4 regions of the Streptomyces sp. NPDC007025 genome follow, and region 2 is predicted to be linked to each of the others. Evidence: riboswitches for the same ligand, from Rfam matches in the RefSeq annotation. Region 2 holds a riboswitch; each other region holds the start of a gene.

Region 1 (7,313 bases), on a different contig from region 2:
TCCTGGTGCCGTCCCCGAGCCAGACCTCCACGTGCCGGCCCACGGTGTGCTGCTCCCACTCCTCGTTGACCACGATCGAGTCGTCGTCGAGGTCGGCCAGACTTCCGGCGACGAGCGGCGGGCGGGCGGTGGCCCGGAGCCGGGCGGGATCCGCGGCCCGGGCGGGCGACTCGATCAGCGCGACTCCGTCCTCCAGCGTGTAGACGGCGCTGGAGGAGGTCGCGGAGACCTCGGTGCCGGGGAGCTGCCGCAGCCGCCGCAGCGTCGCCTCCTCGAAACCCTCCGGCCCGGTGGACGTGAGGACGAGGTCGGCGGCGGTGCCGGTGCGCAGCTCGGTGGCCTCGGCGCCGTTCAGCGTCGCGGTGGCGCCCAGGAGGGAACCGGTCAGGGCCACGGTGATCAGCACGGGTGCGGCGACCGCCGCGGTGCGGCTGCGCCCGGCGAGGGCGTTCTGCCGCAGCAGCATCCCCACCGCGCCCGGAAGCCTGGCCGGAAGCCAGGCGAGCAGCCGCACCAGCGGGCCGACCAGCAGCGGGGCCAGCAGCGCCACCCCGGTGATCAGCAGCATCGGGCGGGTGACGTACGTCTTGCGGTGCAGCAGGTCACTCGGATCGGTCGCCAGTGACACGACCAGGGTGATCGCCGCCGCGAGCAGCAGGGCGCCGGCGCACAGGCGGCGGAGCAGCGGCAGGGCGCGGCTGTCCGCGGCGGATTCCCGCAGTGCCTCGGCGGGAGCGGTGCGCCCGGCCTGCCAGGAGGCCGCCACCGCCCCGGCCAGGGCGACCAGCAGCCCGGTCCAGAAAGCCAGGTGGTACGGCCAGATATGGTCGCCGATCCGGAACCAGCGCGGCGCCAGTTCCTGGTCGACCGCCCACGCGGCCAGCTCCGGCGCCCCCTGCGCGCCCAGCAGGCAGCCGGTCGCGGAGGCGAGGGCACCGACGACGAGCGCCTCGGACAGAACGGTGCGGCGCACCTGGGCAGGGGTGGCGCCGGCCATCCGCAGCAGTCCGAACTCGCGGCGCCGCTGGGCCACCGCGAACGCGAAGGTGGCGGCGACGACGAACACCGACACGAAGGCGGAGACGCCGCCGGCGGTGCCGAACATGGCGTTCATCGCGGTCAGGGCCTCGCGGTCCCGGTCGGGGTCGGCGTCCGCGAGTCTGCGGGCGTCGCCGGTCAGGACGTGCGCGCCGGCGCCGCCGTCGCGCACCACCGCCCGCACGGCTGCCGCGTCGTCGGTGTCCACCACCAGTTGACGGCTGTCCGGCGAGAGCTGCGCGGCGCGCCGGTCGGTGTAGAAGACGGCGTTCTCGAACCCCCGCCCGCCGACGACTCCGACGACACGCACGGTCCCGCGCGCGGTGCGCAGGCGCTCCCCCGGCTCCACCGGCCGGCCGTCCGTCGGCCAGCCGTCGCTGACGGCCACCTCGTCGCCTGCGCGGGGCGCGCGGCCCTCCATGAGGCGGTAGGGAGCGAACGCGGCCGTGGACCAGGGGTGGCCGACCAGGTCCGGGGGGCCGCCGCGGACCCGGACGCCGAAGGCACGGTCCTCCACGACCCTCCCCAGCTTCCCCAGCCGGGCCTTCGTCTCGTCCGGCACGGCGCGGGGGCGGGCCAGCCTCCGCACCCGGTCACCGGCCGGGGTGGCGACGCGGAGGGTGTCCGCGCCCTTGACGAGGACGGGTGCCGCGGCGAACCGTTCGGGCTTCCGCTCCGGCGCCTGCAGCGACGAGGCCAGCGCGAGTCCCATGACGGCCAGCAGTCCCGCCCCGAGGGCGAGCGCGACGAAGCTGCCGACGAAGCCGGTCCAGCGGGTGCGCAGGGTGGCCAGGGCGATCCTCAGCACGGGAGGGCCTCCAGCTTCGCCATGTGCGCGGCGATCTGCGGCGAGGGCGCGCCGTGCAGTTCCCCGTCGAGGCGCCCGTCGACGAGGAAGACCACGCGGTCCGCATAACCGGCGGCGACCGGGTCGTGGGTGACCATGACGGTCGTCCGCCCCTCCTGGTGGACCATGTCGCGCAGCAGGGTGAGGACCTCGCGGCTGGTCACCGAATCCAGCGCGCCGGTGGGTTCGTCGCCGAAGAGCACCTGGGGCCGGGTGATCAGCGCGCGGGCCAGGGCGACCCGCTGCTGCTGGCCGCCGGACAGCTCCGCGGGCCGGTGCCGGGCTCGTGATCCGAGTCCGACCTGCCCCAGCGCCTCCGCGACACGGGCGGACGGGGGTCGGCGGCCCGCCAGGCGCAGCGGCAGGCCGACGTTCTGTTCGGCCGTCAGGGACGGCAGCAGATTGAACGCCTGGAAGACGAATCCGATGCGGTCGCGGCGCAGCAGCGTCAGCCGGGTCTCGTCGAGCCCGGTCAGCTCGGTCCCGCCCACCGCGACCGATCCCGAGGTGGGGCGGTCCAGCCCGGAGGCGCACTGCAGCAGAGTCGACTTCCCGGATCCCGAGGGTCCCATGACGGCGGTGAACGTGCCGTGGCCGAAGTCGAGGGTGACGTCGTCGAGTGCGGTGACGGCTCCGGCACCGGTGCCGTAGCGGCGGGTGACGTGCCGCATGCGGACGGCTTCATCGGCCATGTGTCTGTCCTGACGTGTTCGAAGTGGTCGGCGCGGAAGCGGCGCGCGGGTGCGCGCCGGTCACGCCGGGCGGCGAGGCCGGTGCTGGTGCTCCGGGGCCCGCCGAGAGCATTGCAGAGAAACCTCTGCAAAGGAAGCTCTGCATAGTTTTCTCTGCGGTAGGCTCGGGGCATGACCGAGTCGTCGCACCAGGACCACACCGCTTCCCACCAGGGACAGCACACCGTCAGCGACCCCGCGACGCTGAAAGCGCTGGCGCATCCACTGCGCCTGAAGATCCTGCGCAGGCTGGCCGCCGCGGGCCCGGCGACCGCCACCGCACTCGCCTCGGCTCTCGGCCAGAACACCGGGACGCTCAGCTACCACCTGCGCCAGCTGGCCCGGGCCGGCCTCGTCGAGGACGACCCCGACCACGACACGAACGGACGCGAACGCTGGTGGCGCGGCGTACGCGGCGCGGACGTGCGGCGCCCCTCCCGGGCGGACCTGCCGGGCGCGGAGCGCGCAGTGGTCGAGGAGCTGGACCGGGCGCACCTGCGGGAGGACCTCGAACTGGTCCGGCACCACGCGGACCGTCCGGCCGAGGAGGACGAGTGGGTCTCCGGCTCCCGCAGCACCCTCCACCTCACACAGGAGGAACTGCGGGAGTTCCACGACGCCTACCTGGAGCTGCTGCAACGCTTCCGGCGCGAGCGCACCGAAGCCGGACCGGGCACCCGGCCCATCGCCGTCCGCTGGTTCGGGGTCCCGCTCGACGGCCGGGACTGACGCCGCCGCCGCGACGCCGCGGAAGCCCCGGTGTGCGCGACCCGGCCCCACCGCCCGGCCGCACACCCGGCCGTTCCGGACCACGGCCGCACCCTCGCACCGCGACAATGTACGATCGCGCTTAGTAGAATCCTTCCGTGCGGCACCTCCGCCCCCGCGCAGGATCCGACAACCGGCCGCATTCTGCGGTATTCACCGGCATTGTCCGGATATACAGGACTTGCCCTTCCCGGTCGTACGCTGTGTCGCGAAACACACCGACCGGACCGAGAAATCAGCAAGATCTTCTGGCGCGCCATCAGGAAGCCTTTCCATAAAAGTCCTTCGAAACACCGGCAGATTGGTTTTTTACGCACAGAAAATGATCCACAGCATAGCGTTGAGGAATTGCTAGATCATTTTCGGCGAGCCGCCCCGCATGTGAATCGCGCGCCTTGATCCGGGCAATCCATTGTGTTTCTGTGTCCTCGCTCCGGCCTCCACGAACGGCCGGAGTTCCGCTGCCGGGGCGCCGAATCCTGCCGCCCGGCTAGGAAATTCGCACCAGTACCGCGCGGCAGGAGCGGGGGACCCACTTACGTGCCGTGCCGCACTCCGCGGCCCGGCTAGGGGTGAAGTCATGGCCGCTGTGCCCCGGCACAGCGGATATGGCCGGGCAACTCCAGCCCGAATCCGACAGCTCACCTCGCAGGCGCTAGGAGAGGACACCCCCATGTCTCGTGGCCTTCACGCCCGTAATCCGTTCAGCACCCGCCGCCTCCGGCTCTCGCTCGCCCTCGCCGCCGGCGGTGCGGGCATCGCCGCTCCCCTGCTGGCCGCGGGCAGCGCGCACGCCGCCCCGGCGCAGGTGCAGGAGCAGGCGCAGTCCGCGCGGTCCGGCGCCGCCTCGCAGGTGAAGACCGAGCAGGAGCCCAGCTCCTACACCGTCGCCAGCGGCGACACCCTGTACCGGATCGCCCTGGACCACGACATCGAGGGCGGCTGGAACACCCTCTACGAGGCCAACAAGAAGACCGTCGGCGGCGACCCGGACCTGATCCTGCCCGGCCAGAAGCTGACGCTGGACACCGCCTCGAAGCCCGCCGAGACCAGCGACGCCACGCCCGAGCGCGCCGACCGCAGCTCGGCCGAGCGCACCGGCGGCGTGCACAAGACCCAGTCCACCAACCTGGACGGCTGGATCAACGAGGCGCTGGCCATCATGAAGCAGCACGGCATCCCCGGCACCTACGACGGCATCCACCGCAACATCATCCGGGAGTCCGGTGGCGACCCCAACGCCATCAACAACTGGGACATCAACGCCCAGAACGGCACGCCCTCCATCGGCCTGCTCCAGGTGATCAAGCCGACCTTCGACGCCTTCCACGTCGAGGGCACCGCCTACGACCAGCGGGACCCGGTCGCCAACATCGTCGCGGCCTGCAACTACGCGGCCAAGACCTACGGTTCGATCGACAACGTGAACGGCCCGTACTGAGCCGGAGCACGCACGCGGCGACTGCCCGCCACCCTCGCGGTGGCGGGCAGTCGCCGTCTCGCGGCACCGCCCGGCGGGCACCGCTGAGCACCCTCCCCCCGCCCCGGTCGCCGTGCGCACCACAACACGCACCCTCCGTCCCGCCCCCGCCACGGCGCGGGCCGCATTCACCCGAACGCCGCTTCCCTCTGGCGCGGATACGCCCGAATGGCCACCGTCGAGCCATGAGCGAGATCAAAAATATGGTGAGCGTGATAACACCCGCTTACAATGCGCTGCCCTGTATAGAGCGCTGCGTCGAATCGGTCGCACAGCAGTCCTTCGCACCCGGCGCCACCGAGATGATTGTCGTGGACGACGGTTCGACCGACGGCACCTCGGACCTTGTGGACCGGCTGGCCGCACAGCATCCGACCCTTCTGCGGGTGATCCACCAGGAGAACTCCGGGAGCCCCTCGGGTCCGCGCAATCTCGGTCTGGATCTTGCGAGCGGACGCTACGTCTTCTTTCTCGATGCCGACGACTATCTGGCTCCCGAAGCGCTCCGACGGCTTACGGCAGCGGCCGAGGTGAACGCATCCGATGTCGTACTCGGCCGAATGGCATCGGAAGGACGCCGGGTGCCGCGCTCCATGTTCCGCGCGAACCAGGCCGATGCCGACCTGTTCACCTCCCGTGTCTACTGGTCGCTTTCCGCGCAGAAACTCTTCCGCAAAGAACTGCTCGACCGGCTGCAGTTGCGCTTCGACACCGGCCTGCGGATCGGCGAGGACCAACCCTTCACCGCGCTCGCCTACTTGCGGGCCCGCCGTATCTCGGTGGTCGCCGACTACGACTGCTACTACCTGGTCCGACGCCCGGACGGCCGGCATCTGACCGCGACGGGCAGCACCGAGCCGGTCCTCGATGCGCTGCACCACGTCTGCGAACTGCTGCGCGCCGAACTTCCGCCCGGGCAACGGCGCGACGCCCTGCTGGAGCGGCACTTCGCCGTCGAACTCCGCGACGTCTTCCGCTTCCTCGGCCGGGAGGCGGATCCGGCCGTCCGGCAGCGCGAGTTCGCCCGTGTGCAGCAGCTTCTCGCCCGGCACGAGGACGACTCCTTCTGGCACCGGCTGGCTCCCGTCCAGCGCCTGCGCTGCCATCTGGCCCGGCACGGGCAACTCGGGGAACTGCTCACCCACACCCTCTCCGCCGACGCGCACATGCCGTTCAGCGTCCACATCTCCCGGGGGACGGCGCTGGCCCACTACCCGCCGCGCGGGGAACACCGCGCCGGAGGCCCGACCGCGAGCTTCGACGTGACGGACCGCCTCACGCTCAGCCACCACATCTCCCACTTCTCCTGCACCGGCACCCGGTTGCGGCTGACCGGACGCGCACGCCTGGAGCAGGCCGGGCCCGCCGGCCGGCAGGCGGTCGAGGTCTTCCTGCAGCACCGGGACGAGCCGTGGCGACGCTACGCGCGGACCCGTCTGGCGGGCGAGTTCTTCGAGGCCGACCTGGATCTCCTCGGCGGGCCGGAGGACGACGTGCCGCCGGCCGACGGCTGCTGGGACCTGTATCTGAGCCTGACCGTGAACGGGCTGGTCCGGACTGTCCGGCTGGGCAGCCGCCGCGATCAGGACGCCGGACGCTGCCCGTTCACATACCTGGCCGACGACGGAGCGGGCGGCATCCGGACCGCCCGGCTGTACGCCACCGCCCACGGCAACCTCACCCTGCGCCTGGAGCACGTCCCGGCGGCACGGCTGGGCAGGGAACTGCGCCTCGATGTGGAGGCACCGGTCTGGTGCGGTCCGGTCCTGCGCCTGCACGGCACCACCAACCTCGTCGCCCCTCCGGCGGGCAGCGTCCTCGTGCAGCTGGCCTCCCGCAGCGGCGCCGCCGACTTCCCCCTGGTGATCGAGGAGGACGGCCGGTTCTCGGTGGAACTGCCCCTGGACGTGCTGTCCTCGGGGCGGTGGGCGGCGGCGCTGCGGATAGCCGCGGCCAACTGGCGGCACACCCGGCCGCTGCGGCAGCCTGTCCTGCCGGCCGGCGCGGCACGCTGGCGCCGGAGCCTCATGCCCCGGTACGCCAAACCGGTGGCCTGCGATCCGCTGACACTGCGGGTGGACCGGGTACGCCCCACCCGCGGTCTGCGCCGCAGGTTCGCACAGCCGGCGGCGCTCCCGGCCGGACCGGCCGCGCACCGGACCGGAGGAGCGGGCGCGGGCGGCCGGGAAGCCGCCTGAGCCGGGCGGCCCTCCCGTAGAACCGGCCGGGTCGCACGCGACCGCCGGCGGTCGTCCACCGGGCTACGGCGTGTGGAAGGCCACCTCCGGGTTCTCCCGCGAGGGACCGTCCAGCAGGGGCCGCGCAAACCCCCGCAGCTGACGGTCGAAGAAGGCCGTCACATAGCGGGTGGTGATCTCCCCGGAGCGCCTTCCGGACAGCGGCGCCTCGGGGTCGGTGACCCCGGCCTGCCCGCCGAGAATCGGCAGGT
Region 2 (7,313 bases):
CAGCCCGGTATATGAAGGAGCATAGGCGAGCAGCAGAGAAGACCGGCCGGGGAGAAGAACACCTGCCGGTCCCTGCTCCGCGGGGGGACCGGCAGCTGCCCACCTCGTCACCCACCCGCTCGGAGCTCTTCCTTGCCGATCTGCTCCGCCGAGAGGGACGGGGGGTGCCCGAAACGCTGGAGATTCTCCACGCGGGGGCTGACGTGCTCGGCCCACCCGAGGTGGCGGACGTCATGGCCAACCTCCGACACCGAGGGGAAGAGGTACTGGCCGCTGACTTCGCGCAGATCTATGGGCGGGAGCAGGACAAGTCGAAGGTGATTCATGCGGCCCGCGATCTCCTAGACCCCTTCGGGCTCCCCAGCATGGCTTCCAGACTGCTTACCGCGGCGATGTCCCGGAACCGCGCCGGCAACGCCCCTTAGACGCTGGAGGCATGGTCGGCTCCCCAGCCGACATCTCTTGAACTCCCCCTTGACTCGCGACCTTCATTCGTCTGCAGGAGTTGGCTACATCCTTGAGGGGAGTCGGGAATCATAGGCGTGTGCCGCGTCTTCAACGAGGACAATCTCCGGGAGGACCCTTATGGCCAGCTCGACCGGCGCCGACGGTGACGGCGCTCAGCGGAACGAGGACGCGCTGCTCGCTCTGTTGACGGAGTACGACCGAGGCGTGCTCGTCACGTTGCGGCGGGACGGTCGTCCGCAGTTGTCCAACGTCAATCACACGTATGACCCGGACAAGCGGCTGCTGCGGGTCTCGATCACGGCGAACCGGGTCAAGTCCCGGAACCTGGCCCGGGATCCGCGGGCCAGCTATCACGTGACGAGCGGCGACGGGTGGGCGTGGACGGTGGTGGACGGGACGGCGGAGCTGACGCCCGTCGCGCAGGAACCGCACGATGCGACCGTCGAGGAGTTGATCGAGGTGTACCGGGCGATCCGGGGCGAGCATCCGGACTGGGCGGAGTACCGGGACACCATGGTGGCCGACCAGCGGCAGGTGGTGCGGCTTCCCGTGGAGCGGGTGTACGGACAACCGCAGCGGGGCTGAGTGGCTGCCGGTGGCGTGTCCCCGGTGTTGGGGCTGCTCTCGTGCCACCGGTACGCGCGTGTGTCTCCGGTTCCCGTCGCCCGGGTGGACGATGGGAACCGGAGCCTTCCGGCACGGCCGTGCCGTCGTGCGGGCGCACCCACCGTGTCCCTCGTGCAGCCCCGCACGCACGGCTGCCCTGCCGCCGCGCGGCCTGGTGCCGTCGCCGCCGTGCGGCCCTGCCGGCGAGGAGCTACGCGGACGCGTCCGTCAGCAGGCGGAGTTCGTCGTTGGTGAGGCGCAGATCGGCGACGGCCAGCAGCGCGGGGAGCTGGTCGACCGCGCGGGCGCTGGCGATGGGGGCCGTGACGGTCGGCTGCGCGGCGAGCCAGGCGAGCGCGACGGTGGCCTCGGACGCCTGGTGCGCGGCGGCGACGGTGGTCAGTGCGGCCAGGACGCGCTGGCCCCGCTCGGTGGCCAGCAACTGGGCTGCCTTGCCCGCGCGCGCTCCTTCGGGAACGGTTTCGCCGGGACGGTACTTGCCGGTGAGGAATCCGGAGGCCAGCGCGTAGTACGGCAGGACGGCCAGCGACTCCCGGCGGGCGAGCTCCTCCAGTTCACCCTCGTAGGTGTCGCGCGAGACGAGGTTGTAGTGCGGCTGGAGCGCCGCATACCGGGCGGCGCCCTCCCGGTCGCTGAACGCGAGCGACGCGGCGAGGCGGGCGGGCGAGATGTTCGAGGCGGCGATCTCGCGGACTTTGCCTTCCCTGACCAGGTCGTCGAGGGCGGAGACGATGTCGGAGACCTCGACGGATTCGTCGTCGAAGTGCGTGTAGTAGAGGTCGATGCGATCCGTCCGCAGACGGCGCAGCGAATCCTCGCAGGCGGCCTTGATGGTGGCGGGGGCGAGGCCCATGTGGTCGGGGTGGCGGGCCACCTTGGTGGCGACGACGATGTTGTCGCGTACGGAGGGGCCGCGTGCGGCGAGCCACTCGCCGATGACGGTCTCCGACTCGCCGCCCCTGTTGCCCTCCACCCAGGCCGAGTAGCCGTCGGCCGTGTCGATGACGTTGCCCCCGGCGTCGGTGTAGGCGTCGAGCACCGCGAACGAGGTGGGGGTGTCGGCCGTCCATCCGAAGACGTTGCCGCCGAGCACCAGCGGCGAGACGGACAGTTGACCGATCTTCCTGTCGGCATTCATCTGCATGCCGCGACCGTAGCGCGGGCGCGTGTGGTCCTGCGGGCGCGCACACCGGGCGGGCAGCAGGTCGTGCCCCGGTGCGGGTCCGCTTCGGGGCACGTGCGCGGGGGCTCGGCCCCTGACGTCCCGGCCTGCGCTCAGATCTCGGCTCCCTCGGCTCCCAGGTCTCCCTCGGCTCCCGTGCCGATGCTCAGACCTTGACGCCCTTGTCGCGGAGCCACGGCAGCGGGTCCACCGGGTCGCCGCCGTGCGGGCGGACCTCGACGTGCAGGTGGGGGCCCGTGGAGTTGCCGGTGGAGCCGACGCGGCCGATGACATCGCCGGTGCCGACCTTGTCCCCGGCCGACCTGGTCATGGACGAGAGGTGGCAGAACCAGAGTTCGGTACCGTCGTCGAGCCGGAGCACGATGCGGTAGCCGTACGAACCGGCCCAGCCGGCCTCCTTGACCGTTCCGCTGTGGACGGCCTTGACGGGGGTGCCGTTGGGGGCGGCGAAGTCCTGTCCGGTGTGGTCGCTCTGCCACATGCCGCCCGCCTGGCCGAATCCGGCGCTGAGCTGGAAGGAGGCCAGCGGTGCCGTGTAGCTGCGGGCGAGTTCGGCGCGGCGGGCCGCCTCCGCCTTGCGCTTCCGCTCGGCCTCCGCCTTGCGCTCCTGCTCGGCGGCCGCCTCGCGTGCCCGCTGCTGCTTCGCCTCCTCGGCAGCGGCGGCCCGTTCCGCGGCCTCCGCCGCTGCCGCGCTCGCGGCCTGCTGGGCCGCCTTCTCGCGGGCTTCCTCGTCCGCCGCGGTGCGGTGGCGTTCGGCCTGTTCGAGGATGCGGGCCCGCAGTGCCTCGCCGGCGTCGGTGGGGCCCGCCGCCCTGTCCTCGTCGGAGAGCCCGGCCTGGGTGAGGGGGGCGGCCTGCGCGTCGCCGGCGCCGCCGGAGTCCGTCGTGGCGTCGGCGGCGTCGGAGAAGAGGCCGCCTATGCCGGGCAGGTCCTCGGCGTCGGGCAGCCGGTCGGGGATGCTCCGGAGCGCGTCGGCCGCGGTGTCCACGTCGGGCACGGATATCGTGCCGGGGTCCCGGTCCTGGGCGGTGGCCATTCCGCCGGCGCCGACGGCTGCGATCATGCCGACCCCCAGGACGGTGCCGCCCCGCGCCACGCCTCCGGCGCGTTGCTTGGCGACTCGGTGCCGGCCGCGTACCGGAACCGTGGAGTCCGCTGAGGGGTTCCACTCGTCCCACGGCTCGTCATCGTCGGCACGGGCATCACCGTCGGCAGCGGCGCGGGCCTCCCCGGCGTCGCGCGCTTCGTTGTGCGGCGGCATGGGGCCGGGGCCGCCGGAGCCGGTGGCGAAGAAGTCGTACGTGGCCCCCGGGACGGAGTTCTGGGGCGCGGCCTGGCCGTAGGGCGCTGCCGGGCCGGCGTGGCCGGCGGGTGGGGCGTACGCGTCCGCCTGGGGCGGATGGCCGACGAAGCCCTGGGATCTGGAGGCCACGGGGGCGCTCTCCTTTCCTTCCTTCTCGCCTACCGGGTTAGCTGACGGGTTCGGAGCAGGAAGGTCTCCTACGGGCGTCCTCTCGCAAGGGCGTCCGATTCACCCCGTCCTCCTCGTCCGGCTGACGAGAAGGGGTGGTTCCCCGGTTCCCACGGTGCTGTGCGGCCGATCGGGTGCTGCTGTTGCACCGCGTGCGGGATTCGGCGACGGAGCACGGTGCCGTCTTCCGTGACGGCAGTGACAACCGTGCTGCGTTATCGGACGTTAATAGAACTGCGGCCGGGATTCCAAGCCGTTCCCCGTAATTGACGTGAGTCCCGCCCGGCTCCCCACCCGCCCAGGCCGTGCTGCTGCCCGGCCTGCGCGGTGTACGACCGGCCGGCGCGCCGGCCGACCGCACCGGGCTCAGGCGTCGCGCGGAGTGCCCTCCCCTGTGTCGCCCGGGGTGTCGTGGGCGACGGCGAGCAGGGCCATGTCGTCCGCCGACCGGCCACCGGTGTGGGCGGCGACGTCGACCAGGATCGTCGCCAGCAGCTCCTCCGGATCGGCGAAGGAGGCGCGGGAGAGTCGCTCGGCCGGCTGGTAGAAGTCGCCCTCCGGGTTGCGGGCCTCGGAGAGGCCGTCGGTGTAGAGGAGGAGCTGGGCGCCGCGCGGGAAGGCGTACTCGTCCAGCTGCTGGGGCCATACGCCCAGGTCGGTCATGCCGAGCGGGAGGGCGGGGGTGGTCGGCTCCAGCAGCACGGCCCGGCCGCGGTGCAGCAGCACCGGAGCGGGGTGGCCCCGGTTGACGACGCGCAGGACGACGCGGTCGCTCGCGGTGCGCCCCTCCGCCACCGCACTGTCCGGTCCGCCCGGGACATCCGGTCCGCCCGGTGCTCCGGGGTCGCCCGGTACACCTGGTCCGCTCGGCCCTCCTGGCCCGGGTGCGGAGGGAGTCGGGGACTGGGTGCGCGGGTCGACGACCTCGACCAGCACCGCCGTGCTGAAGTCCTCCAGCCGGGCCGCGCCCTGGAGGCGATGGGCGTCCCGCTGGAGAGCCCGGTCGAGGCGGGCCGCCACACCGGGGAGGGTCGCCTCCTGCTCGGCCGCTTCCCGGAACGCCCCGACCAGGAGGACGACGGCGGCCACCGCGTCGAGCCCTTTGCCCCGTACGTCGCCCAGCAGCAGCCGAACGCCGTACGGGGTCTCCTCCGCCGCGTAGAAGTCCCCGCCGATCCGGGCCTCCGCCTGCGCCGCCCGATACCGGGTAGCCACCCGCAGGGCACCGACGCGGGAGGGCGGTGTGGGCAGCACGGCGTACTGCACGGCCTCGGCGATGCTGCGCGCGGAGGCCAGCCTGCTGCCGCTGCGGATCAGGACGTAGTTCACGCCGACGGCGAGTACGGAGACGGTCACGATGGTGATGGACCGGGCCTCGGCCTCCAGCACATTGCCGGAGTCGTGGAAGGCGGAGAACAGGATGGTCGCCCCGGAGGAGAACATTCCGGTGAGTACGGTGCCGCGGATCGTCAGAAAGGCAGCGGCGGCCAGCGGGGCGGCGGCGAACGGCGCCGAGACGGTCACGTCCCGGGGCGTCGCGAAGTCCAGGACGATGCCCAACGCGCACAGCGCGGCGGGCAGCCAGCGCGCCAGGCGCCACAGCCGCCCCACGTCGCCGCCGTCCACGTTCACCGGCTGTGTCCCGGCCGCCCTTTCCCGCACGGTTCCAATCTGACCCGGTCGGGGGCTCGGGGCCAGTCAGGAGGGGTCGAAGGGGGAAGGAGCCAGGCGGCACACCGGAGCCGGGCGGCCCCGGCGGCAGCCGCCAGGGTCAGCCGTTCCGTCTCCCCGCTCCCCTACCACGGAAGGGGCGGCATCGCCTGTCGAAAGCCGGCGAAGGGCCCGCGAAGGACCGGCGAAGGACCGGGAGACGCCGGTTCGGCTGGGTGAAGGTCCGGCAGGGCGGCGGTCCGGCTCGCCGGATTCCGGTGATCGCGAAGACGGCGGCGCCCCGGAGACAGCGGCGGCGCAGCGCAGCCCTCCGGGATGCATGTCCCGGAGGGCGGCGCCCCGCCGGGAGGCCGGGCCGGGACCGCGCCCGGAGCACGGCCGCCCGGCCTGCGGGGCCACCCGGCCTGCGGGGCGTGGCGGCCTGGGAGGGGCGGGCCCGACCTCAGCCGCCGGCGCCGGTGCCCGAGGACAGCGGGCCGATCTTGGGCACGGACGCCTTGCCGGTGTTGGTGACCGGGCCGCCGGACCAGTCCACCCGGAGGGAGCCCCGCTCGTCGGGCGGGGTGACCTTGGCCGCGCTCGGCGTGACGGTGGTGACGTTCGTCATCTTCGGGTTGGTGAAGGAGAGCGGGGCCCAGGCGCTCCTGCCGGGCTTCAACTCGACGGTCCTGACCTTCCCGTCGGTACGGTGCGGGTCGAAGGAGACCTGCTCACCGGCGTCGTTGACGAAGGCGAGCCCGGGATAGCCGCGCACGGTGCAGGTGTCGTCGGACCGGTTGGTCAGCACCAGCGCGAAGTTCTCCTGCCCGGCTCCCGGGTGGTTGTCACCGAAGGACGCCTTCAAGTCGCTCGTGCCGCACCGGGAACCGGAGGACGAGCCCGACCCGCTCCTGCTGCCCGACGAGTCGGCGGAGGACGACCCCGACGCCTTGGAGTCCGACGCGGAGGAACCCGAGCCGCTCCCGTCGCCGTCCTTGCCGCCGGTGTCCGCGCTGCCGTTCTTGCCGTCCCCGTCCTCGGAGTCGCCGGACTTGTCGCTTCCGGCCGGGGCGGCGTCACCGCCGACCTTCTCCGGGGCGGGTTCGGGGTCCTTGCCGCAGCCGACCACCAGCGCGCCCGCCGCCAGTACCGCGGTCGCGGCGGCGGCGACGCGCGTCACCCGGCGCCGCCTGCGGTGGGCGGCGCGCGGTGCGCCGGGGGCCGGGGCTTCGGCCTCGGACGGGGTCGTAGCGAGCTGCGCGGTTGTCGGGTCCTGGCGCTTCGTCATGGCTGCCGTCACTCCCTGGTCATGCTGTCGCGCGGTCGTTCGGCCTCCCCGCGGCCTCGTGTGCGTGCCGGTTCTCGTCTCCAGCGTGCCTCGGGGCTTTCGCGCCGTACACAGCATTCGATGGCCGATCGCGCGAAAAAGTTCACGGCCGCCCGGGATTTTTTCGCGGTCGGTCGTGACGGAAGGGGCCGGACGCGGAACGCGTGCATCGGTCGAGGTCGAGGGAAGGTACGGCCGCCCCTGCGGACGGTCTCACGAGGCGTCGGCGGTGACGCGCAGACTGTCCAGCACCTTGTCGGTCTTGTCGGAACAGCCCCCTTCGCAACGGATCTGCACATACACCGGAGACGCACCCTTCTTCGTCGGCTTCAGGCCGATCTCCTCCAGCGAGTACCCGGAGGCGCAGGAGGACCACGTACGGATGCGCCCGCTCCAGCCTCCTCCGCTGAAGGTCCGGCTCCCCGCGTAGTCGCACTCCGAGTGCTTGATTCCGGCCACCTTGTCGGGCAGGGCCTCCGCGGCACCGTCCGCGCCGCTCGCCCCGTCTCCGGCGTCCCCGGCGTCCGCGCTTGCGCTCTCACCCCCCTTGCCCTCCGCTGACCCGAGGCCGACGAAGACCCCGCTGG
Region 3 (7,313 bases), on a different contig from region 2:
GTCCACCAGGAACACGCAGGCCCGGTCCGCGGGCGGGAGCCGCAGCCCGGCGGCCAGGCCGGGAACGCCGAGCCCGGCGGCCACCGACGGCAGCAGATCGGCCAGCGAGCCGGAGCCGTAGCGCGGGACGGGCGCCGTGCGCGGGTCGAGCGGGCCGTCCGGTACGGCGCCGCCGTGCCCGGCCCCGCCGGACACCGTGGGGGCGGCCGGGTACCGGAGCGGGTGCGGGATGTTCTCAGCGGTCACTGCGGGGGTCCGACCCGGGTCGTTCCGGCAGTGGCCTCGGACAGCGCCTGCGCGAAGGCGAGGGTCTGGCGGACGGTGTCGGGACCGTCGCCCGCCTCGCTGACCCGCAGCGAGAGGTCGTCGGCCGTCGCGGATCCGGTATAGCCGTGGTCGGCCTCGCAGTTGGGGTCGCCGCAGGTGGCCGGCTCCATGTCGAGCCGGGAGACGGCACCCCAGCCGATGGTGAGGACGACCTCGCGGGGCAGGGTGCCGGGTGTGTAGGACTCGGGGTTGGCCACCACCCGGGAGAGCACCACCGAGGAGATCCGCTCCAGCTTCACGGACTCGGTGGAGGTGGTGGCGTAGGGCGAGGGCGAGGTGCCGTCCGCCGCCTGCTCGTCGGTGTGGCTGACGAGGAAGCGGGTGCGGGTGAGCACCAGGACCGTGACGTGGCGGCGGACCTCGTTGGAGTCGAACGTCGTCTCCTGGTGCACAAGGTATGAGGCCACGGGCTCGCCACCCACCGCCGCCTCGACGGCCTCGGCTACGAGGGCCGGGTAGTAGCCGCTGCGTTCGATCGCCTCACGCAGCCCCTGCGTCGTCGTACCGGTCTTCGCCATGACAGCCATCCTAAGGGCCGTACGGCGGGCTCGGCCCGGGCCGCTCCCCCCGATGCGCTCCCGCCGCGCCGTCAGTACGCCGGGAGCCTGCGCGCTCCCAGGTCGGGACGCCTTCCCGGGTCGGCGACCCGGACGGAGGCGCTCAACACTGTCACACCGCGCGGCGCCACCACCACCGGGTCGAGCTCCACCGCGACGACCTGCGGATGATCGTCCATCAGCAGCGAGACCCGCAGCAGCACCTCCTCCAGCGCGGCGGTGTCGGAGGGCTCGGCCCCCCGCCAGCCGAACAGCAGCGGCGCGGAGCGGATGGCGCGGACCAGCCCGGCGGCCTCCTTGTCGGTGACGGGCACCAGCCGGTGCGCCGTGTCGCCCAGCAGCTCGGACGGCGGACCGGCCAGCCCGAAGGAGAGCACGGCGCCGATGGCCGGGTCCAGCGTCCCGCGGACCAGGGTGCCCACGCCGCGCGGCGCCATCGCCTGCACGACCGGGCGCAGCTCCTCGGGGGCGCCGAGCCCCTCGATGAGCTCCCGGAAGGCCCGGCGCAGCCCGTTCTCACCCGCGATGTCCAGCCGCACGCCGCCCAGGTCGGCGCGGTGCCGCAGATGCGGGGCCGTGGTCTTGAGCGCGACGGGGAAGCCGAGGGTGCGGGCCGCCTCGACGGCCGTGTCGGCGTCCGGGGCCGCGAGGGTGGGCTGCACCGGGATGCCGTAGCCGAGCAGCAGCCGGGCCGCCTCCTCGTCGGTCAGGGCCCGGCCGCGGCCCGGGGAGGCCGGCGTCGCCTCGGCCAGCAGCGCCGTCGCCGCGGACTCGTCCACGTCGAGGTCGGGCACCTTGCCGGGGCTGCCGGCCTCCGCGCGCCAGCGCGCGAAGCGCACCGCCTCGGCCAGGGCACCGGAGGCGCGCTCGGGGGTCGGATAGGAGGGCAGGCCGCGCTGGGCGAGCGCCTTCTGCAGGCCCTCCATCGCCAGGTGGACGACCGCGACGGGCTTGCGCGGGGTGCCCTCGGCCGCGGCCGCCTCGACTGCTTCCCGCAGCGCGTCGGCGAGGGCCTCGACATGGCCGCCGGGCGGGGTCCGGGGCTCGACCCCTCCCGCGCTGTCCGGCAGCTCGGTCGGCACCGTGGGGACCACGGTGACCAGCACGGCATCCGCTGCCGGGTCGGCGAGTGCCGTGCGCAGTGCCCGGCCGAACGCGCCGGGCCCCGCCGAACCGGGCAGCGCCACGACCGGACGGGGCTGCAGCCCGTCGGTGAGGCAGGCGTCGTAGGCCAGCAGGCTCAGCGCGTCGGTGTTGCCGAGGATGCCGACCCGCGGGCCCGCCGGGGGCGGCTGCTCGATCAGGAGTACCCCGGTGTCCAGCAGCTCGGTGAACGTGTCGACCATCAGGACGCCCGCCTGGCGCAGCAGGGTGCGGACCGTGGCGTCCGGGGTGCGCGCCGCGGGCGCCGCGTGGCCGGGCGGGGGCGTGCTGCCGCGCTGCCGCGAGCCCTTGACGACGACGACCGGTTTGCGGGCCGCGGTGCGCCGGGCGAGCCTGGTGAATTTGCGCGGGTTGCCGATGGACTCCAGGTACATCAGGACGACGTCGGTGGCCTCGTCCTCGTCCCAGTGCTGCAGGAGGTCGTTCCCGGAGACGTCGGCGCGGTTGCCCGCCGAGACGAAGGAGGAGGGTCCGATGCCGCGCCGGTCCAGACCGTCGAGCAGCGCGATGCCGATGGCCCCGGACTGGGTGAAGACGCCGATGCCGCCGCGCTCGGGCATCCGCAGCGCCGGGGTGGCGTTCAGCCGCACGTCCTCACCGGTGTTGATCAGTCCGAGGGCGCCGGGACCGATCAGCCGCATGCCGTAGGAGCGGGCGAGCCGGACCAGCTCGCGCTGCTCGTCCCGGCCGACCCCCTCGGAGAGGACGACCAGCCCCTGCACGTCCGCCTCACCGCACTCGGTGACCGCCCGGTGGAGCTGGTCCGCGGGGACGGCCAGCACGGCCAGGTCGACGTGCTCGGGGATGTCCCGCACCGAGCGGTGCGCAGGCACCCCGGTCGGCAGTGCGGTCTCCTGCGGTTCCAGCGCGTGGTTGACGGCGTGCAGCCGCCCGGCGAAGCCGCCGGTGCGCAGGCTGTCGAGCACCGCGCGCCCGGCGCCGCCGGGACTGCGGCTGACCCCGACGACCGCGACGGAGCCGGGGGCCAGGAGGCGTGCGACGGAGCGGGCCTCGGCGCGCTGCTCGCGGGCCCGCATGACGGCCAGCGAGCGCTCGGTGGGTTCCAGATCGAGGGTGAGGCGGACCGCACCGTCCTCGAAGCTGCGCTTCTGGAAGTAGCCGGCGTCCGTGAACACCTTGATCATCTTGGTGTTGGCCGGCAGCACCTCGGCGGCGAAACGGCGGATGCCGCGCTCCCGTGCCACGGCGCCGATGTGTTCGAGGAGGGCCGAGGCCACTCCCCTGCCCTGCTGGTCGTCCCGGACCAGGAAGGCGACCTCGGCCTCGTCGGCGGGCTCGCTCGCGGGGCGGCCGAGATGGTCGATGCGGTCGTAGCGCACCGTCGCGATGAACTCGCCGCCGATGGTCGCCGCGAGGCCGACGCGGTCGACGTAGTCGTGGTGGGTGAAGCGGCGCACGTCGCGGTCGGACAGCCGCGGGTAGGGCGCGAAGAAGCGGTAGTACTTGGACTCGTCCGACACCTGCTCGTAGAAGCTGACCAGCCGCTCCGCGTCGTCCGGGGCGATCGGCCGCACCCGGGCCGTACCGCCGTCGCGCAGCACGATGTCCGCTTCCCAGTGGGCCGGGTAGGCGCGCTCCTCGGGACTCGGCATGAGGCCAGCGTACGGCGGAGGGAGGGCGCGTGCTCAGGGGTGTGCGGAGACGTCGTATCGTCGGCGGCCGGAGCACCGTCTCCGGGACCGCCGTCGCCGGTTCACGGCGGACTCGGGCGACCGTGCAAGACTGGTCTAGACAACCTCGTACGACTCGAAGGGCAACACCATGGTTGAGCGCCGCGTCACCGTCGGCTGGGCCGAGGGGCTGCACGCCCGCCCCGCCTCCATCTTCGTCCGCGCAGCGTCGGCGACCGGAGTGCCGATCACCGTCCGGAAGGCCGAGGGCACTCCCGTCAACGCGGCCTCGATGCTCGGCGTGCTCGGCCTCGGCGCCGAGGGCGGCGAGGAGATCGTCCTGGCCTCCGAGGCGGACGGGGCGGAGGCCGCTCTGGACAGGCTGGCCAAGCTGGTCACGGACGGGCTGGAGGAGCTCCCGGAGACGATCTGAACGGCTGCCTGCGCCAGGCACACCTCCCGCGGCCGCCGGAGCCGGCGGCACCGCGGCCCGGATGTGGCAGGCCCCCGGTCACCTGACCGGGGGCCTGCCACATGCGGTGCTCGTGGGGACTCGCGCGTCAGAGCTTCACACCGTGCTTGCGCAGGTAGGCGACCGGGTCGATGTCCGAACCGTAGTCGGGGCCGGTGCGGGCCTCGAAGTGCAGGTGGGGGCCGGAGGAGTTGCCGGTCGAGCCGGAGAGCCCGATCTGCTGACCCGAGGTGACCTGCTGGCCGACCGAGACGCCGATCGAGTTGAGGTGGCCGTACTGGGTGTACGTGCCGTCCTTGTGCTTGATCACGATGTTGTTGCCGTAGGCACCGCCGTTCCCGGCCTCCACGACCTCACCGGCGGCCACCGAGTGGACCGGAGTGTTCATCCCCGCGTGGAAGTCGATCCCGGTGTGGCTGCCGGAAGACCACATGCCGCCGCCCTGCTGGTATCCGGTCGAGACGTAGGAGCCCTCGACGGGCAGCACATAGGCGTTGAGCTTCGCGCGTTCGGCCTCCCGCGCGGCCTTGCGCTTGGCCTCGCGTTCCTTCTCCGCCTTCTCGGCAGCCGCCTTGCGCCGGGCCTCGTCGGCCTTCCGCTTGGCCTCCGCCTTCGCCTCGGCAGCCGCCTCCTTGGCCGCGGACTCGGCCTTGGCCTGCTCGGCCCGGAGGGCCTGCGCGGACGCCTGCTCGTCCAGCGTGTCCGAGATCGGGCCGCCGACGGCCTCGGTCACCTCGGCGTTCTGCTGGAGCGGCACGTTGCTCTGGCCGCCGCTCGCGGCGAAGGCGGGGGAGGCGATGGACCCGACGACGCCCACGGTGGCGAGGCCGGCTATGCCGGCCGCCCCGCCCGCGGTCCTGCGGGCCTTGCTCGGACGCCTGTGCTTGCCGGTGGCACGGGTGAACGCCATAGGGAGGCGTACTCCTTTCCTTCCTTCTCGCCTACCGGGTTAGCTGACGGGTTCGGAGCAGGAAGGTCTCCTACGGACCGCCTCTGGCGAGGCCGTCCGATTCACCCCAATGGGACGTGGGTCCCCGGTCCCCCTCGGCCGCTGCCTCGGGGATTCGGCGATCGCGGTCCGTCGGCCGCGGGTGCGGTCACTTCTGACGGACAGCGGCAATGACGCTAATCGGGGCCAACTCCGAGCGGCAAACGAATCCCTGGCTTTGTCACGTACGCCACACTCCAACTCGTCAGCAACCGCGACGAAAGCGGACATCACAGCGGGCCCGGAAGGAGCAATTCCTCCTCCCGGGCCCCACTTCCTACCCCGGTACCGCGCCCGTCGGCCGGGTTCAGCCGCCGGTGACCACCTTGACGTCGCCGATGCCCAACTCCCGTACCGGATCGGCGATCTGGGACGCGTCACCGACGAGCACCGTCACCAGCCGGTCGGCCGGCAGCGCGCTGACGGCCGCGGCCGTTGCCTCCACCGTGCCGGTCTCGGCCAGTTGGGCGTAGAGCCGGCCCTGGTAGTCGTCGGGCAGCTGCTCCTCGACCTGGTCGGCCAGCGTCTCCGCGACGGCCTGGGCCGTCTCGTAGCGCAGCGGAGCGACCCCCACCAGGTTCCGCACGGCCACGTCCCGCTCTTCGTCGGTCAGCCCCTCCGCCGCCAGCGTCCGCAGCACCTGCCACAGATCGGCCAGCGCGGGACCGGTCACGTCGGTGGCGACCGAGCCGCTGATGGCCAGCAGCGCGGCCCCGCTGCCGTCCTCCGCCGAACGCAGCACATGCCCGAACGCGCGGACGCCGTAGGTGTAGCCCTTCTCCTCGCGCAGCACCCGGTCCAGCCGGGAGGTGAGGGTGCCCCCCAGGCAGTAGACGCCCAGCAGCTGCGCGGGCCACACCCGGTCGTGCCGGTCCGCCCCGACCCGTCCGATCAGCAACTGGGTCTGCACCGCACCGGGCCGGTCCACGATGACGACCCGGCCGGTGTCGTCGGCGGTGATCGGCGGCATCGCACGCGAGTCGACCACAGCGCCCGTCCAGCCGCCCAGCGTCTCGGCGAGCGCCGCCTCGACGCCGCCGTCGCGGAGCCCGTCCAGATCGCCGACCACCACGGCGGTCGCCGTCGCGGGGCGCACATGGGCCTCGTAGAAGGCGCGTACCGCGGCCGCGTCGATGCGCCGCACCGTCTCCTCGGTGCCCTGCCGGGGCCGCGACATCCGCGACTCGGCCGGGAACAGCTCGCGGGAGAGCTCCTTGGCCGCGCGGCGGGCGGGGTTGGCCAGCTCGTGCGGGATCTCGTCCAGCCGGTTGGCCACCAGCCGCTCGATCTCGCTGTCGGGGAACGCCGGGGCGCGCAGCGCGTCCGCGAGCAGCCCCAGCGCCTTGCGCAGCCGCGACACGGGCACCTCGAGCGACACCCGCACACCGGCGTGGTCGGCGTTCGCGTCGAGCGTGGCACCGCAGCGCTCCAGCTCCGCGGCGAACTCCTCCGCCGTGTGCTTGTCCGTGCCCTCGCTCAGCGCCCGGGCCATGATGGTGGCGACGCCGTCCAGCCCCTCCGGCTCGGCGTCCAGCGGCGCGCGCAGGTCCACCTCGACGGCGACGACCTCCTGACCGGGCCGGTGGCAGCTCAGCACCGTCAGCCCGTTGGAGAGCGTGCCGCGCTCGGGGGTGGGGAAGGCCCACGGCTTGGGAGCACCGCCGGCCGGCCGGGGATGGAACTCCATGCTCTCGCCTGCCGCCTCCGCGATGCCCGCGGGGCTCGTGCTCGCCGGTGTCTCGCTCACTGCCCGGTCTCCTCGTCGTCGTTCGCCAGCGGTTCGTACACGAGCACGGCACGGTTGTCCGCGCGCAGCCGCTCCGCCGCCACCTGCCGCACCTCCTCGCGGGTCACTTCCAGGACGCGCCGCACCGCGGTGAGCGCGAGCTGGGGATCGCCGAAGAGCACCGCGTACCGGCACAGTTCGTCGGCCCGGCCGCCGACCGTGCCGAGCCGGTCCAGCCACTCGCGCTCCAGCTGGGCCTGGGCCCGCTCCATCTCCTCCTCGCTGGGCCCTTCCTCGGCGAAGCGGCGCAGCTCCTCGTCCACCGCCGCCTGGATGTCGGCGGTCTCCGCGCCGCTGGACGCCTTGATGTCGAGCCAGCCCAGCGAGGGAGCGCCCGCCAGCCGCAGCAGGCCGAAGCCGGCCGCCACCGCCGTACGGTCGTGCCGCA
Region 4 (7,313 bases), on a different contig from region 2:
GGGAAGCCGGACACAGACCCGCGCTCGCCCCGCGGGCGCGGCAGGCGCTGCCGCCCGGGCCGGCCTCCGGCACCGTGCCCTCGCCCGGCTCCGACCGGGGAGCCCTGGGCATCCCCCGCCGCCGGGTGCCACCGGAGGGAGCCGCCGGTCGGTGGGGCGGCGACCGCGGCTCGCTGACCGTGGAGTTCGCCGGGATGGCGCCGGTCGTGCTGCTGACCCTGGTGCTGCTGTGGCAGTGCGTCCTGATCGGCTACACCTTCACGCTCGCGGGCAACTCCGCCGACGAGGCAGCCCGCGCCGCCACCGCGGCCGCTGCCTACGGGGATCCGCGGAGCGCCTGCGAGGACGCGGCCCGCGCACACCTGCCCGCCAAGTGGCGTACCGACGCGGCGGTCAGCTGCACCCGCGGCGGCACCGTCTGGCAGGCCGACGTCGATCTGCGCACACCGCTGCTGTTCCCGGGCGGCGCGGGTCTGCCGTTCACGGTGAGCGGTGCGGCGGGCGCGGCGGAGGAGGGGTGAGGGGGCATGCCGGGGAGCGCCCGCCGGGAACTGCTCAGCCGCGAGGGCCTTCGGGGCCTTCGAGGTCTGCGGGAGTGCCGGGGTGTTCGAGGTCGGGCGGCCGACCGCGGCTCCAGCGCGCTGGAGTTCGCCGGGATGCTGCCGCTGCTGCTGCTCGTGGCGCTGGCGGCCATCCAGCTCGGCATCGTCGGCTACACCGTCCAGCAGGCGGGCACCGGCGCCCGGGCGGCGGCGCGGGTGGCCTCCCGCGAGGAGACGGCCGACCGGTACGCGGCGGGCGGCCGGGCCGCCATGTCCGACTGGACGGCGGCCCGCAGCAGCTTCACGCGCGCGGACGGCGCGGGCGAGGTGCGGGTCACCACGACCGTGTCCATCCCTTCCCTGCTCCCCGGGATGGACAGCCTGGGCTCCGCTTCCCGCTCCGCGACCATGCCGAGCGACCGCCGCTGATGAGCCGGATGACCGCCGCGACGGAAGGACAGGAATGAGCGAGGTCGGTCCATGAGTCTGCGCTCCCGCATCACCGGGCACCAGAACCCCGCGGCGGCCGGCGCCGCCGGAGCGCCGGGTTCCGCCGCCGACAGCACCGGCCACCTGGTGCCTGCCTACCGCGCCAAGCTGCTGGAGGAGATCGACCTCGCCGAGATGTCGGCGCTCAGCCCCGCCGAGCGCCGCGCCCGCCTGGAGCGGGTGCTCGGCCACCTCATCAGCCGGGACGGTCCGGTCCTGGCGACCGGCGACCGCACGCTGCTGATCCGGCGCGTGGTGGACGAGGCCCTCGGCCTGGGGGTGCTCGAACCGCTGCTGGAGGACGGCTCGATCACCGAGATCATGGTCAACGGGCCGGACCACGTTTTCGTCGAGCGCGGCGGGCGCGTCGAACAGGTGCCCGTACGGTTCGCCTCCGAGGAGCAACTGCTGCAGACCATCGAGCGCATCGTCTCCACCGTCAACCGCCGGGTGGACGAGTCCAACCCCATGGTGGACGCGCGGCTGCCGTCCGGGGAGCGGGTGAACGTCATCATCCCGCCGCTCTCGCTGACCGGCGCCACCCTCACCATCCGCCGCTTCCCCCGCGCCTACTCGCTCGGCGAACTGATCGGGCTCGGCACGCTGGACGAGCACATGCTCGCGCTGCTGTCCGCCTTCATCCGGGCCCGCTTCAACGTGATCGTCTCCGGCGGCACCGGCAGCGGCAAGACGACCCTGCTCAACGCGCAGTCCGCGCTCATCCCCGAACACGAGCGCATCATCACCGTCGAGGACGCCGCCGAACTGCAACTCCAGCAGCAGCACGTCATCCGGCTGGAGACCCGGCCGCCCAACGTGGAGGGCAAGGGCCAGGTGACGGTACGCGACCTGGTGCGCAACTCGCTGCGGATGCGACCGGACCGCATCATCGTCGGCGAGGTGCGCGGCGGCGAGACCCTCGACATGCTCCAGGCCATGTCCACCGGCCACGACGGCTCCCTGGCCACCGTGCACGCCAACAGCGCCGAGGACGCCCTGATGCGGCTCCAGACGCTCGCCTCCATGTCCGAGGTCGACGTCCCCTTCGCCGCCCTCCAGGACCAGATCAACTCCGCCGTCGACGTGCTCGTCCAGCTCGCCCGGCTCCCGGACGGCTCCCGCCGGATCGTGGAGATCGCCCTGCTGGCCTCGCACGGCCGCGAGGCCTTCCAGATCGCGACCGTCTCCCGGTTCGCGGCGCGGCCCACCGGCCCCGACGGCCGGGTGCACGGCACGTTCACCCATCTGCCGCTGCCCCGCCGCGTCGCCGACCGGCTCTATCTGGCCGGGGAACCGGTGCCCGCCGCCTTCGGCGTCGCCCACTCCGAGGACCAGCTCGCCACCCGGGAGGCGGAGTGACCCCCGACTCGCGCCCGCACGGCACGGCGCTCGCGCTGGACGCCGCCGCCGCGACCGCCCTCGGCGCCGCGCTCGCCGCCTGTGTGCTGGCCGCCGCCGGTGCGCTGCTCTACGCGTCCGGGAGGGCCCGCCGCCGGGCCCTCCTCGCCCGGCTCGACCGGGACGGCGGCATCGCACCGGTGCTGCCGCCCGGCACCGGCGGCGGGCGGCGCCGGTTCGCCGGAGTGGACCGGCGGGTGCGCGCCACCGGTGCGGGCCGCCGCCTTCAGGCGAAGCTCGCCGCGACCGGACTCGACCTCACACCCGGCGAGTACGTCGTGTACCTGACCGGACTGGTCGTGGTGCTGTGGCTGCTGGCGTCCTCCGTGCTCGCGCCGTTCTTCGGACCGATCGCCGGGCTCGTCGGGGTGCTGGCCGCCAACGCCTTCCTGGCGCACCAGCGGCAGCGCCGCACCGAGCAGTTCATCGGCCAGCTCCCCGAACTCGCCCGCATCCTCGCGAACGCCACCTCTGCCGGACTCGCCCTGCGCACGGCACTGGGCATGGCAGCCGAGGAACTGGAGGCCCCCGCGGGCGACGAGCTGCGGCTGGTCACCGACCAGCTCTCCGTCGGCCGCTCCATCGACGACGCGCTCAACGAACTCGCCGAGCGGCTGCCCTCACGCGAACTCGTCGTCCTGGTCACCACACTCGTCCTCGCCAACCGGGCCGGAGGCACCATCGTCGCCTCGCTGCGCAACCTCACCACCACCCTGGAGGAGCGCAAGGAGACCCGGCGCGAGGTGCGCACCATGCTCGCCGAGGTGAACGCGACGGCCTTCACCATCCCGCTGCTGGGCCTGGGCGCCATGCTGATGATGAACTCGATGATGCCCGGCGCCCTCGCCCGGGTGACCGGCAGCCCGGTCGGCCAGGTCGCCATGGTGGTGGCCGTCGGGCTCTTCGCCGCCGGGTTCCTCGTCATCCGCCGCCTCGGCCGGATAGAGGTGTGAGCGCGTGCTCGCTCTCGGACTCGCCGCGCTCTGCGCGCTCGCCGTCCTCGGCGCCTTCCTCGGCCTGCGGATGTACCGCGCGGAGGCCAGGCTCCCGCCCGACCTGGCCGTCGCGCTGGAAGTCGGCGCCACCCGCACCTCCACGGGAGAGGCCGCCGTCGACCGGCTCGGCATGCGGCTGGCGCCGCTGGTGCTGCGGCTGATGGGCCCCGAGCAGGTCGCGGCCAAGCGCCGCCGGATCGACCAGGCCGGCAACCCCGGCGGTCTCACGCTCCAGCGGTACGCCGCCCGCCGCGCCGTCTACGGCGCGTTCGGCCTCGGCATGGGGCTGGTGGGACTGTGGGCGGGCAGCCTCTTCTTCACCGCGCTCGTGCTGGCCTTCGGCTGGTTCGCGGCCGACCTCGCCATCCGGCAGGCGATCAAGGAGCGGCGACGCGTCATCGAGCGCACCCTGCCCGACTTCCTGGACGTGCTGGCCGTCGTGGTCTCCGCCGGGCTCGGCTTCCGGCAGGCGCTGGAGCGGGTCGCCGACCGCTACCGGGGGCCGTGGGCCGACGAACTGCGCATCACACTCCGGCAGATGGACATGGGCGTCAGCCGCCGCCAGGCCTTCGACGAGCTGCGCGCACGCAACGCCAGCGACGAGGTCGACCAGTTCGTCACCGCGCTTCAGCAGGGCGAGGAGCTCGGCGCCCCGATCGCCGAGACGCTCATCCAGATCGCCACCGACATGCGCCGCACCGACGCCCAGAACGCGCGCCGCAAGGCGGCCAAGACCGTGCCCAAGGCCACCATGACCACCATCGCCTTCCTGCTCCCCGGCACCCTCATCCTCATCGTCGCCACCTTCGTCCTGGGCTCCGACACGGACTTCGGCGCGGTGCTGGGCGGCTGAGCCCGGCCGGCGCGGACGGCCGGGGAGCGCACCGGCCCCCGGGCCCGGGACGTGCTTGGTCCGGCAGCTCCCGGGCCGGTCAGGGACCGGGCCGGTCAGCGTCGGTCCGGTCGATTCCCGGTCCGGTCGACCGGGATGACTGTGGGCCGCCGTAGTAGCAGTTGCCGGTGTAGGCCTGCCAGTTGCCGCTCGACTCGCACTGGGCCACCTTGCCTCAGGTCTCGACGGAAGGGGCGTCGGCGTTGCCGGTCGCGAACAGCGGCAGCACGACACCGGCGCCTCCTGCGGTCAGCGCCAGGACGGCACTGTGCCGGAGGCGGTTCCGGGCATGCTTCCGGACATGGGGAGTCCCTCTCCTGCGCCTGCGAGGTGAGCTGTCCGATTCGGGCCGGAGCAGTAGTCCGGCCGCGACGTCCGCCTCTCCGGCGGCACCGTCACGACTTCACCCCAAACCCTCGGGGTATCGGTCCCGCAGGGCGCCCACCTGGATTCCCCGCTCCTGTCGACGGTGGTTTCTCGCAGGACAGCGGCGGGATTCGGCGTCCGGCACGAACTGCCGCACACCGGGCGCGACAGCTCGGGCATCTTAAGCACGCACATTTCCGGGCACAAGAAGACGACCGCCGGGCCATCTCAGCCCCGATTCAGCGGGTTTCACGCCAGGAATGTATTTCCTGATCGCATACCCGGGCTGTCGGGAACAGTGCTGTGCGACGGGAAGGAAACAGGAGGACTCTTGTTGCCGGAGCCGTCGTGAGCCGACTCACGGCGCTGCGGACCGCCCACCCGCTTTCCGTATGTGAACCCGGGGGAGGGTTGGCTGTGCGGTGGGGGGCAGTCGGCTGTATGTCCGTTGCGTTACGTACGGGGCTTATGTCGTGCGGGGAAGCGGGGTTGCGAAGGGGGTGCGCGGGGCATCTCGCTCGCTATGGTGAGGGTCGGTGCGTCCACAGCCCGCATCTGCTCAACGCGCGCACTCAGCACGGGGGTTCCCCGTGTCGCACGGCTCGCCCTGTCGCCACGGTCCGTCGAGAGGAGGCGGCGTCGGTCCATGTCCGGTTTACTCCCCGCCCTCCCCGCCGCCCGGCGTGCCGGAACGTGCCCGTCCGCGCCCGGTGCGGCCGCGGTCACGGCACCTGTTGCCGTCCGCCCCTTCGCCGTCGCAATGAGTTGTGGCACAGTCTGCACTCGGACAGCGACTGTTAGCTACACCGCGGGGTACCGGCAGGAGGGGGCCGAGGTGACACCACGCCGCTGCCGCCCCGGCGCCGGCCGCCGTGCGGGGCGGGTGGGCCCGAAGGTCCGGAACGACACGGGGGCGTATCCCTCCAGGGGTACCGAGTCAGCCAGCTACGGAGGAGAGCCCGATGCCGAACGGCACGCGCGGACGCATCCGCACCCGCCTCGCCCTGATGCGGGGCAGGGGCGGGGACCGGGGCGCCAACTCGATCGAATACGCCGGGATCGTCATCCTCGTCGCGGGCATCATCCTGGCCATCCGGGCGCTGGGGCTGGACTCGCTGATCTCGGGCGCCATCATCAACGCGGTGACCGCCGTGCTGGGCGGCTGAGCGCGCGCCGTCCGTGCGGCGACGGCGGCCAGACGGTCCTGCTCTACGGAGCGGTGATCGCCGGGCTGCTGTTCCTCGCCTTCGCCTTCTTCGCCGTGGCCCAGGCGGCGACCGTGCGCAACGGCGGCCAGACGGCCGCTGACGCGGCGGCGCTGGGTGCCGCCGAGGACGATCGTCGGCAGTTCTTCGACGGATTCCTGGACGCGGTCGAGGCCGCGCGGGGCTGGCAGGACTGGTTGGCCGCCGGGGCCCCGCTGACCGGCGACGGCTGCGGTGCGGCGGCGCACTTCGCCGACCGCAACCGTTCCGACCTGCTCACCTGCGATCCGGTCACGCGCGACGGCGACCTCGGCTACCGGGTCGGGATCGAGACGCGGTTCGACACCGGGCGCACCATCGTGCCCGGCGCGGACAACAGGACGGCCAAGGCCACCGCCACCGCGGTGCTCCGACCGCGCTGCGTCGCGGACGGCCCCGACGACGACGGCACGGGCGACGACGGCACCGACGGCGGCACCGACGGCGGCGAGAGCGAGGACAACGGCACAGGCACCGGTGGCGGCGACAGCGACGGCGGTACCGGGGACGACAGTGACGGCAGCGACGACACCGACGGGGACAGCGCCGAGGAGATCCGGCTGCGCTGCGACGGCGAGGACCTGACGATCGACCCCGAGCACGCGGGGCGCGACCTGAAGCCGTCCGACCTGTTCTCGGTGGTGCTGGTCGAATGACGAGCGAACGACGAACGAGAGTCGAGTGGTCCATGAATCATCGGCGCGTCCTGCGGGTCCGCAGGACCATGACCGCGGTGGCCCTTGCGGCCGGACTGGCCTTCACCGCCGGGTGCGGCGGGGGCGACGACGGCGGCGGCGACGGCAAGCAGCCCCGGTCCTCCGAGCAGGCCGACGGGAGCGGCGGCGGCTCGGACGGCGGACGCTCCGGCGCCCCCGCGGACGGCGAGCCGCTGGCGGAGGTGCGGGGCGGCGAGGACATCACCCTCACCATCACCTCGGCCCGCCGTGAGTCGGGCGGCTTCGTGACGGTCAGCGGCAAGGTGACCAACGGAGGCGGCAAGGCGTGGGTGGCACCCGGTTGGGAGGGCGACGAGTCCGAAGTGGCGCTGCGCAACAAGCTGTCGGTCGCCGGTGCCAAACTCGTCGACAAGAAGGGCAAGAAGCGCTATCTCGTCCTCAGGGACACCGAGGGCAAGTGCCTGTGCACCTCGTTCGGCCAGCCGGTGCTCGCCGGGAAGTCGAAGACCTGGTACGCGCAGTTCCCCGCCCCGCCGGAAGGCAATGACGAGGTCGAGTTCCAGATCGCGGACATGCCGCCGGCCGGTGTGACGATCTCCGAAGGGGAGTGAGGGATGGCCTTCACCCGGTGGCAGTTGGCCGCCAGAGCCGCGGCGGCCTCGTCCGCCTCCGCCGCCCTCGTGCTGGGGATCGCAGCCCCCGCCGCGCGG

What was found. Region 2 has a riboswitch for cyclic di-AMP ahead of ACFYMO_RS13090 (M23 family metallopeptidase). Riboswitches for the same ligand answer to the same signal wherever they lie in the genome.
Positions count from the first base shown of each region.
Region 1: another riboswitch for cyclic di-AMP. It lies ahead of ACFYMO_RS28700 (LysM peptidoglycan-binding domain-containing protein); the one in region 2 lies ahead of ACFYMO_RS13090 (M23 family metallopeptidase).
Region 3: another riboswitch for cyclic di-AMP. It lies ahead of ACFYMO_RS27435 (M23 family metallopeptidase); the one in region 2 lies ahead of ACFYMO_RS13090 (M23 family metallopeptidase).
Region 4: another riboswitch for cyclic di-AMP. It lies ahead of ACFYMO_RS15500 (transglycosylase family protein); the one in region 2 lies ahead of ACFYMO_RS13090 (M23 family metallopeptidase).

Region 1 is NZ_JBIAFT010000018.1:7,572-14,884, reverse strand. It holds gene ACFYMO_RS28715 (FtsX-like permease family protein) at 1-1,846, opposite strand, end outside; gene ACFYMO_RS28710 (ABC transporter ATP-binding protein) at 1,840-2,577, opposite strand; gene ACFYMO_RS28705 (helix-turn-helix domain-containing protein) at 2,749-3,345, shown strand; cyclic di-AMP (ydaO/yuaA leader) riboswitch at 3,877-4,053, shown strand; gene ACFYMO_RS28700 (LysM peptidoglycan-binding domain-containing protein) at 4,058-4,825, shown strand; gene ACFYMO_RS28695 (glycosyltransferase family A protein) at 5,050-7,062, shown strand; gene ACFYMO_RS28690 (alpha/beta hydrolase) at 7,126-7,313, opposite strand, start outside.
Region 2 is NZ_JBIAFT010000005.1:456,026-463,338, reverse strand. It holds gene ACFYMO_RS13105 (hypothetical protein) at 1-425, shown strand, start outside; gene ACFYMO_RS13100 (PPOX class F420-dependent oxidoreductase) at 586-1,053, shown strand; gene ACFYMO_RS13095 (aldo/keto reductase) at 1,286-2,233, opposite strand; gene ACFYMO_RS13090 (M23 family metallopeptidase) at 2,424-3,710, opposite strand; cyclic di-AMP (ydaO/yuaA leader) riboswitch at 3,722-3,926, opposite strand; gene ACFYMO_RS13085 (PP2C family protein-serine/threonine phosphatase) at 4,116-5,411, opposite strand; gene ACFYMO_RS13080 (DUF4232 domain-containing protein) at 5,863-6,687, opposite strand; gene ACFYMO_RS13075 (protein kinase) at 6,940-7,313, opposite strand, start outside.
Region 3 is NZ_JBIAFT010000016.1:62,137-69,449, forward strand. It holds gene ACFYMO_RS27415 (nucleotide pyrophosphatase/phosphodiesterase family protein) at 1-195, opposite strand, end outside; gene ACFYMO_RS27420 (DUF5998 family protein) at 243-845, opposite strand; gene ACFYMO_RS27425 (GNAT family N-acetyltransferase) at 917-3,661, opposite strand; gene ACFYMO_RS27430 (HPr family phosphocarrier protein) at 3,831-4,112, shown strand; gene ACFYMO_RS27435 (M23 family metallopeptidase) at 4,240-5,061, opposite strand; cyclic di-AMP (ydaO/yuaA leader) riboswitch at 5,076-5,231, opposite strand; gene ACFYMO_RS27440 (pitrilysin family protein) at 5,447-6,826, opposite strand; gene ACFYMO_RS27445 (pitrilysin family protein) at 6,883-7,313, opposite strand, start outside.
Region 4 is NZ_JBIAFT010000007.1:108,018-115,330, forward strand. It holds gene ACFYMO_RS15475 (CpaE family protein) at 1-521, shown strand, start outside; gene ACFYMO_RS15480 (TadE/TadG family type IV pilus assembly protein) at 528-971, shown strand; gene ACFYMO_RS15485 (CpaF family protein) at 1,023-2,390, shown strand; gene ACFYMO_RS15490 (type II secretion system F family protein) at 2,426-3,382, shown strand; gene ACFYMO_RS15495 (DUF5936 domain-containing protein) at 3,387-4,277, shown strand; gene ACFYMO_RS15500 (transglycosylase family protein) at 4,357-4,485, opposite strand; cyclic di-AMP (ydaO/yuaA leader) riboswitch at 4,622-4,829, opposite strand; gene ACFYMO_RS15505 (hypothetical protein) at 5,645-5,848, shown strand; gene ACFYMO_RS15510 (hypothetical protein) at 5,902-6,582, shown strand; gene ACFYMO_RS15515 (hypothetical protein) at 6,615-7,214, shown strand; gene ACFYMO_RS15520 (OmpA family protein) at 7,218-7,313, shown strand, end outside.